One region of the Alkalimonas delamerensis genome, then DNA from elsewhere that is predicted to be linked to it. Evidence: riboswitches for the same ligand, from Rfam matches in the RefSeq annotation. Region 1 holds a riboswitch; the other holds the start of a gene.
The links. Region 1 has a riboswitch for thiamine pyrophosphate ahead of thiC (phosphomethylpyrimidine synthase ThiC). Riboswitches for the same ligand answer to the same signal wherever they lie in the genome.

Region 1 (4,174 bases):
CAGCTTGATGGCCTGTGGCGGCAGATCCTCAGCCAGTGCCGTCAACTGCTGTTGCAACATGGCGGTCGAAACCGGTTCTGTCGCCGCTACCGCCAACGAATTTTGGGCGGTGATGGCGCTGAGCACGGTGCAGCCATGACAGCCAAGATCGTGCAGTGTCAGCACATCGGCCTGAATGCCGGCACCACCGCCGGAGTCCGATGCTGCAATGCTCCAGACAATGGGCCTATGCTGGCTGGATCTGCGCAGATTAGGGCTTGCTGCCAGACCCAAATCAGGCAGCCGGCCGATGTTAGTTTTGCGCATCCTTTAACTCCGCAGTCTGAGCTTGCTCTGTTGATTCGTTGGCAATTTGCTGATTCAGCCGCATCGAGCAGAACTTGGGTCCGCACATCGAACAAAACTCATCGGTTTCAGCGCCTTCATGCCCAAGCGTTTCATCGTGGTAGGCTTTGGCGGTGAAGGGATCCAGCGACAGGTTGTACTGATCCAGCCAGCGAAATTCGTAACGGGCTTTGGACAAGGCATTATCCCGCAGCTGCGCAGCCGGGTGGCCCTTGGCCAAATCAGCGGCATGGGCAGCAATGGTGTAGGCAATCAAGCCTTGCTTGACGTCTTCTTTATTCGGCAAGCCCAGGTGCTCTTTGGGCGTGACGTAGCAGAGCATGGCGCAGCCATACCAGCCAATCATCGCAGCACCGATGCCAGAAGTAATATGGTCGTAGCCAGGGGCGATGTCGGTGGTCAGCGGCCCTAAGGTGTAAAAAGGCGCTTCATGGCAGTGCTTGAGCTGCTCGGTCATGTTTTCTTCAATCAGTTGCATCGGCACATGGCCCGGGCCTTCAATCATCACCTGCACATCGTAGCGCCAGGCGATTTTGGTCAGCTCACCCAGGGTGCGAAGCTCGGCAAACTGGGCTTCGTCGTTGGCATCGGCAATGCTGCCAGGGCGAAGGCCATCGCCAAGCGACAACGAAATGTCGTAGGCCGCGCACAGCTGACAGATTTCTTCGAAGTGCTCGTACAAGAAACTTTGCCGGTTAAAGATGCGGCACCACTGCGCCATGATGGCGCCACCGCGCGAGACGATGCCTGTCACCCGGCTGGCGGTCAGCCCAACGTACTCCTGTAGAACACCGGCATGAATGGTGAAGTAATCCACCCCTTGTTCTGCTTGCTCCACTAGAGTGTCTTTAAACACCTGCCAGTTCAGCTGACTGACATCGCCTTTGACTTTTTCCAGCGCCTGATAAATCGGCACTGTGCCAATCGGCACTGGGCTGTTGCGTAAAATCCAGTCGCGGGTTTGGTGAATACGCCGGCCAGTGGAGAGATCCATCACCGTATCGGCACCCCAACGGGTGGCCCAGACCAGCTTTTCCACTTCCTCTTCAATGCTGGAAGTGACCGAGGAATTGCCAATGTTGGCGTTGACTTTCACTTTGAAGTTTCGGCCAATGATCATCGGTTCGGCTTCCGGGTGATTGATGTTGGCCGGAATAATGGCGCGCCCAGCGGCCACTTCTTCGCGCACAAACTCAGCAGTAATCACTTTGGGCGTGCGGGCGCCAAAGCTGTTGCCCGTATGGCGGCGCATGCCATCGTCTTGCGCTTCAGCGCTGCGGCCCATGTTCTCGCGCAGCGCAATATACTCCATCTCAGGCGTAATGATGCCGGCCCGGGCGTAGTGGAGCTGGGTTACTGTTTTGCCGGCTTTGGCGCGCAGGGGCTGGTGGGTAAATTCGGTGTGCCATTCATCCAGTGCTATCTCCTGATAGGGTGGCAGCGGGGAGGCTTCCACATCCGCCCGCGCTTTGATCCAATCCAGTCTTAGCTTCGGTAGGCCCTTCAGTACATCGAGTTTTTGCTCCGGATCGCCATAAGGACCGGAGGTATCGTAGACATTCAGCGGTGGATTTTCGACGAGGCTGCCGTCTTTGTTCTTACTGGGATGCAGCTGAATGGATCGCACCGGGACTTTGATATCCGGACGCTCGCCTTGCAAATACCGCCGTACGGAGTTGGGGAAGGTTTCGCCTTGCAGCTGACGAATGTAAGCCTGGGCACGGGCGCGTTGTTCGCGCTTGGATACTGGGTTTGAATTCTCTGACATAGCAAGCTCCTGGGTTCCGATATCGGTTGAGGTTGCTTGTCTGGAGTGGGTGAACAAAGGCGGGGCAGCAGGCTGAGACACAGCCGGATACACCAGGCGCGGCAGCAGGGATCCCAACCAGCAGGACGGTGCAGCGCATCTTGTTCCCTTCGCAGGTATTAGCCTGAATCAGGTTCCACGGATCTCGCATCAGCGATCTCAGCTCTTTCGATTGCTTCGCAACCGTCAGGGCACTCCGACAAGTGGTTGTTAGTATATACCGAAGTTATCGTAAGAAGCCAGTTTCAGCATCGCTGGTCAATTTCCATGCAAGGTTCTTGCTTTTTCGTTGTGTTGTCATATGGTTACTAAGTGCTTCATCGGCACTCAGCTATGAAGTCAATCTGAAACAATAACAACAGAAGGAATTATCGATGAATCAGGTTTTATTTTTTGATTCGATGCTCACCCCTAAAATTATCACCTTTGTGTATTGGCTGCTTTTAGTTGGGGTGGTGGTGAGTGGACTGGGTACGATGTTTACCACCAGCTTCTTTGCTGGCCTGGGTATCCTGATTTTTGGGGCCATTGGGGTACGGATTTGGTGTGAATTATTGATTGTGCTGTTTAAAATTCATGAGAATCTGCGCAAAGTGGCAGAGAAAGATCAACCGATGTAATGGTTTCAGGCAGCGAGGCAGTCTTCGCTGCCACCTAATCATCGAAGTGCCTATAAACTTACAGTTGCTCGGCGTAATGGTACAAAGCTTTTAAAATCCGCATCGCCCGCTCATCGTGTTGATGCTGCTGAGCGGCCTGCTCCAGTTGCTGATGAAAAGCCTCCAGAGTCAGTGGCGGTGCATCCAGCCCATCGGTTAAGCGATCCACGCAATACTGCTGCCATTGCAGCATCTCCTGCTCATTCAAACTGGCGGGGTAGTTGCGCGCCCGGTAGCGAAACAGCAGTTGATTCAAACGTTCGTCACTAAAAACCGGCGCCTGCACTTCCAGCTGCTGCGGACTAAGCTGGTGCAACGCCATCATTTTTTGCTTATCGGCATCGGCCAAAAAGCCCTGATACAGTTGATAATCCGGGTTGGTCTCTTGCGGGAAGGCTTCGGCTTGTGCAAACACCTGTTCTGCTTTTGGCTGTACCTGCGGGTTGGCCAGCAGCCAATTCAAATGTGCCCGGCACTTGCTGCGATCAATACCCAGGGCATCGGCCCGCTGCTCGGATAAGGTTTTCGCCGGTGCCAGCACCGGGCATTTGTTCAGATGAATCAGTTTCAGGCCCAGCCGTTCTTCGCCTTCGGCTAAATCGGCGGTTTTGGTGTAGAGCTTATCGCGCAGCTGGTCGCAATCGAGTTCAAGCAAAGGGCTTGGGTCGGCCTGCAGATTCCAGACAATCAGTGCATTTTTATTGGTTGGATGAAACGCCAGTGGTACCACCCAACTGACACAACCCTGACTGGCCGGGAATTTTCCGGACACATGCACCAAAGGGGTTTGGTTGGCCAGATTGATGTACTTACCAAGGGCCTGCTTTTTCCGGTGCTCAAACAGAAACTGAAACAAACGCGGCTGTTTGTCACGCACAAGTTTTGCCAGCGCTATGGTGGCATAGACATCGGACAGCGCATCGTGCGCCTGCTCATGGGCCAGCTGATTGGCTTTGGCCAGGTCTTCCAGTTTAAAGCTGGGCGTGCCATCGTCCTTGAGTGGCCATTCAATACCCTCCGGGCGCAGCGCATAGCAAGCACGCACCACATCCAGCAAATCCCAGCGGCTGTTGCCCTGTTGCCACTCGCGGCCATAAGGCTCGTAAAAGTTGCGGTACAGGCTGTGGCGGGTCACTTCATCGTCAAACCGAATGCTGTTGTAGCCAAGCACGCAGCTGCCGGGCTCGCTGAAACGTTGCAGAATTTTGCCGATAAACTCGGTTTCCGGCAAGCCTCGTTGCTGGCAGAGCTGGGGGGTTAAACCGGTGATCAGGGCAGCCTGAGGGTGCGGCAGGTAGTCTGGAGCCAGTTGGCAATACCAGACATCCGGTTTGCCCAGAATCGTAAGATCCTCATCGGTGCG
Region 2 (4,174 bases), on a different contig from region 1:
TTACCCGCAGTCCGGCACTCAGCAACTGCTGCAAGGCGTCGGGCGTTAGTTGAGTATGTAGCATCAGGCTCGACAAAATATTCTGGCCAGCGATCATGGTGTTCTGGGTTAACTCACCTTGCTCAACCAGTTGAAAGATGGTGGCGTAGTCTGCGTTGGCTAGTGCTAACATCACTTGATAATCCACCCTTGGGGGCAGTTGTTCTGGTCTACCCTCAAAGGCAAAGTGAGTGATGTTATTGGGGGCAAAGCCGACCCGCTTGATGCGGAAATCACTGACCGAAAAACCTGCCGCATGGTAGATCGTGTTTTTTCCCTGAATGGAAATATTGGCCTGTATTAAGGAATCATACAACCTGGCTTCGGCTTGCTGCATCTCTCGATGCATCTCTGCCAGCTCAGCTTTTAACGACTCGAAGTTTTCACAGAAAGAATCATGAACTGCCTCTTTCTGCGATGATAAAGGGGCAGTTTTAGCTGAATAAACCGCGGGATTGAGTTGCCCCTTATATGGTACCACTGTAGCATCTTGATCTGAGGCAGTTGTTAAGTCGTGTAAGAAAACGAAAGTCACACCTATGACGGATAAGCAGCCTATCGTCCACAAATGAGTTTTTTTCATGTCGTACATCCATTATCTGATGCAATGTTAAATTCTGATTGTATTGGGGGGCTGAGTGACAAGTAGCTAGCCCATACAATTGAAGGTATTGTTTTTACCATTTGTAGAGCTTTCTACTTAATCATTGCTGCAGCTTTTTCGAGGTAGTAGAAGAAGCTACTTGCTGTTAGCATGATTAGAGCAAATGAGCCTATCGATGGTGAGAAAAAGCTAACTCCAATAGATCCTAAGAAATAGTACTCAAGAAAATAAATTGTGAACGTTAGCAAAGTAAGCAGTGAAATAGTAGTACGCTTCCCATTTCTAATTGTACGTTTGATTGAATCTGTCATTTCAAACCCGCTTCAAGTTATTTGTCTGATTGAAAGTAAGTTAGTTAAAGCTGTTATACTGGGAAGTGACACAATAGCAGCTTCCCAGTACATATTTACTTCATAATTTCTAGAGCAGATTATGATGCTTGTCATACACAATAATCAGCACTCATGGTATTGCAGTACATCCATATGGGCCGCAATGTCCACCGCCAGATCCACCTCCATGGGACGCAAATAGTGTACTGCATTCGTATACATGCTCATTGTATCTAATACCACAATTTCTGGCTTCCCAAAGTCCCCCCGCAGTCGCAACAGCAATACATGCTGCTACTGCTGGGGGAAATGTAAAACCAGTACACAGTGCAGTGGTCAGTACAGCTACAGAGCCGGCTAAGTACTGGCAGTGCTCTTTATCATTCCCCGCGTCCGCTATGCATCTTTCATAGCTAACAGGTCTATAATCATTTGGTGGTGTTGGCTCAGATGGCTGCGTTGGTCCAGAACCGCCACCGCCACCATCAGAATTATCATTACAACCATAGCGACATGGATCGTCCCATGGGTCAGGCCAAATTGGATCCCAGCCAGGTGGTTGTTGACCACATGTAACCATATCACCGCCCCATGGTGACTCGCATTGTTGGCTTGCATCTGCAGTATTCAATGTCAGGCGCCAACCCCAGCCAACACTAATCAATGATGATGGCTCGTTAAGTTGTTCATAGACATTGGTGTCCGGGGTATGCTCAATATTGAGCAGTAAAAGCGGTAGACACAAAGCAATCCTGCTAAGTTGTTTCATTGGAAGTATCCTCATGTATACTTAAAGTAGAATTATTGTGTGTTTTGCGCGCAATTTAATCATTGTTGTTAATTTTAATGATGTCAAGTTAAATTCTGTGTTTTTTCTCTTGTGTGCTAGCAGGATTGCCAGCTGGCACGAAAATCGTTACACTGCGCGCCTACCAGGGGGTGTGCTCGAAAGAGTGCTGAGATGCTGCTAAGCGAACCCCAAGAACCTGATCCGGATCATGCCGGCGGAGGGATGGTGTTGCTGACTCCTTTTGCGCGGATGATCCCTTACCGGAGATCACCATGCGCTGTCGTTATTCCGTTGTTGCCGCTTGTATTCTTGCCTCCTTTACCACTGTTGCCGAAGAGTCCATTGAACGTTTGGAAGTGCAGGGCGATTTTCGTCGTTTGTCGGTGCAGAACATTGCCGGCAGCATAGCGGTCGTTTCCGAGCAGGATATGGAGCGCAACTCGGCCCAGCACCTGGACGATGTGCTGCGGCAACTGGCCAATGTCAACTTTGCTGCTGGCGCTTCGCGCGCCCGCTTTGTGCAGGTACGGGGCATCGGTGAGCGCAGCGAATTTATTGATGTGATCAACCCTTCAGTCGGGGTGCTGATTGATGGCATCGACTACTCTGGTCTTGGCATCAGCAGCATTGCCCATGCCGAGCAGTTGGAAGTGTTTCGCGGTCCCGAGGCCACCCGCTTTGGCACCAACGCCATGGCCGGCATGCTGAACTTGTCTTCGAAGCAGCCGGGCTTTCAGCGCGAAGGTGCGCTCAGTGCCAGCCTGGCCAATTACAACAGCTGGCAGTTAAGTGGCATGCTCAGCGATGCCCTCAGCGAGCAGCTGGCTTATAGCCTGACGCTGGACAAGCAAGCATCCGATGGCTTTATCGAAAACACCCACCTGGGCCGCAAAGATACCAACGACATTGACGAGCTTACGGCACGCACCCGCTTGCTGTTTCGCCAGAGCGATGCCTCGCAGTGGCAGCTGATTGGCCACTTTATTGAGCAAAACAACGGCTACGATGCCTTTTCGTTGGATAAAAACCGTACCACCTTGTCGGATGAACCAGGTCAGGATCGGCTGCGCAGCAAAGCACTGGCGCTAAGAAACGACTACAGCGGCTTTGTCGGAGCAGACTTGATGTGGCAGCTCAGCTGGCTGAGTGCCGACTCGGATTACAGCTTTGATGAAGATTGGGCTTTTGTTGGTATCCGGCCTGGCTGGGAGTACTCAGCCTTTGATCGCTACCAGCGCACTCGTGAGCAATGGACACTGGACTACCGCCTGGTGTCGGATGAGCAAGGCCGCCTGGTTGATGCCACCGATTGGGTGCTCGGTTTTTACGTCAGTGGCCGCGATCTGACCCTGCAGCGGGATCGGCGCTCTGGCTCGCGCTTGCGTGCCTTTGACAACCGTCTGCAGCGCGATAACCTGGCGGCCTATGGCGAGACCAGTACGCCGATTTCGGCGCAAACCACTCTGGTGGTTGGTGGGCGGATCGAGCGCTATCAGGATGAATACCGTGACAGTGGTGGCATCAGCATCGATCAAAGCCATACCATGTGGGGCGGCAAGATCAGCCTGAATTTCCAGGCCAGCGATCAGGCGATGATATACACTTTGCTGTCGCGCGGCTACAAGGTCGGTGGGGTCAATGGCGAGGCGCTGTCCAGAGCCGGTGACGATGGCCTGGAAGCCTTGCTGCAACAAGCGACCTTTAAGCCGGAAACCCTGGTCAATGCCGAGTTTGGGGTAAAAGGCGTTGCCGCCGATGGCAGTCTGGTCACCCGGGTGGCGGTCTTTCATATGTGGCGTGATGACATGCAAGTCAAAGGCTGGTTGAACCCGGATTTAGGGCCGGAGTTTGCTGGCTTTATCGACAATGCCGGTCGTGGGCGCAACTATGGCCTGGAGATGGAAAACCGGATTGTGCTGCATCCGAGCTTTACGCTGCATCTGAATGCGGGCTTGCTGAAATCCAAACTGGGGCCTTACATCACTCAGTCCGAACTGGATATGACCGGCCGGGATCAGGCCCATGCGCCGCGCTTTACCTACCAGCTAGCGGGCGACTGGTTCTTGACGGACCAGCTCACCTTGCAAGCCAGCGTGCAGGGCAAAAGCAGCTTTTATTACTCCGATGGCCATAATGCGAAGTCTGAGAGCTCGGAGTTGGTCAATCTGCGGCTGAGCTATCAGCTTGAGCACTGGCAATTCGCTCTTTGGTTGCGCAATGCCTTTGATCAGGACTATGGTGTACGGGGCTTTTTCTTTGGCAATGACCCGCGCGACGAGTACGCTCCCCATACCTACCAGCAGTGGGGTGAGCCGCGTCGCATTGGTTTAAGTGCCAGTTATCAATTCTAAGGAGTGCGCCATGCAACTGTCGGTAGAAATCAGCAAATACCCGTTGGCCGATGACTAC

Region 2: it holds a riboswitch for thiamine pyrophosphate, as region 1 does, so the genes downstream of both, Q3O59_RS00265 (TonB-dependent receptor) here and thiC (phosphomethylpyrimidine synthase ThiC) in region 1, are expected to answer to the same signal.

The regions. Positions count from the first base shown of each region.
Region 1 covers NZ_JAUZVY010000002.1:572,872-577,045, reverse strand. Annotated here, with positions in the region: gene thiE (thiamine phosphate synthase) at 1-306, opposite strand, end outside; gene thiC (phosphomethylpyrimidine synthase ThiC) at 293-2,113, opposite strand; TPP riboswitch at 2,241-2,361, opposite strand; gene Q3O59_RS07055 (DUF4282 domain-containing protein) at 2,527-2,772, shown strand; gene sbcB (exodeoxyribonuclease I) at 2,831-4,174, opposite strand, start outside.
Region 2 covers NZ_JAUZVY010000001.1:58,592-62,765, forward strand. Annotated here, with positions in the region: gene Q3O59_RS00260 (hypothetical protein) at 1-388, opposite strand, end outside; TPP riboswitch at 1,901-2,005, shown strand; gene Q3O59_RS00265 (TonB-dependent receptor) at 2,038-4,116, shown strand; gene Q3O59_RS00270 (YkoF family thiamine/hydroxymethylpyrimidine-binding protein) at 4,127-4,174, shown strand, end outside.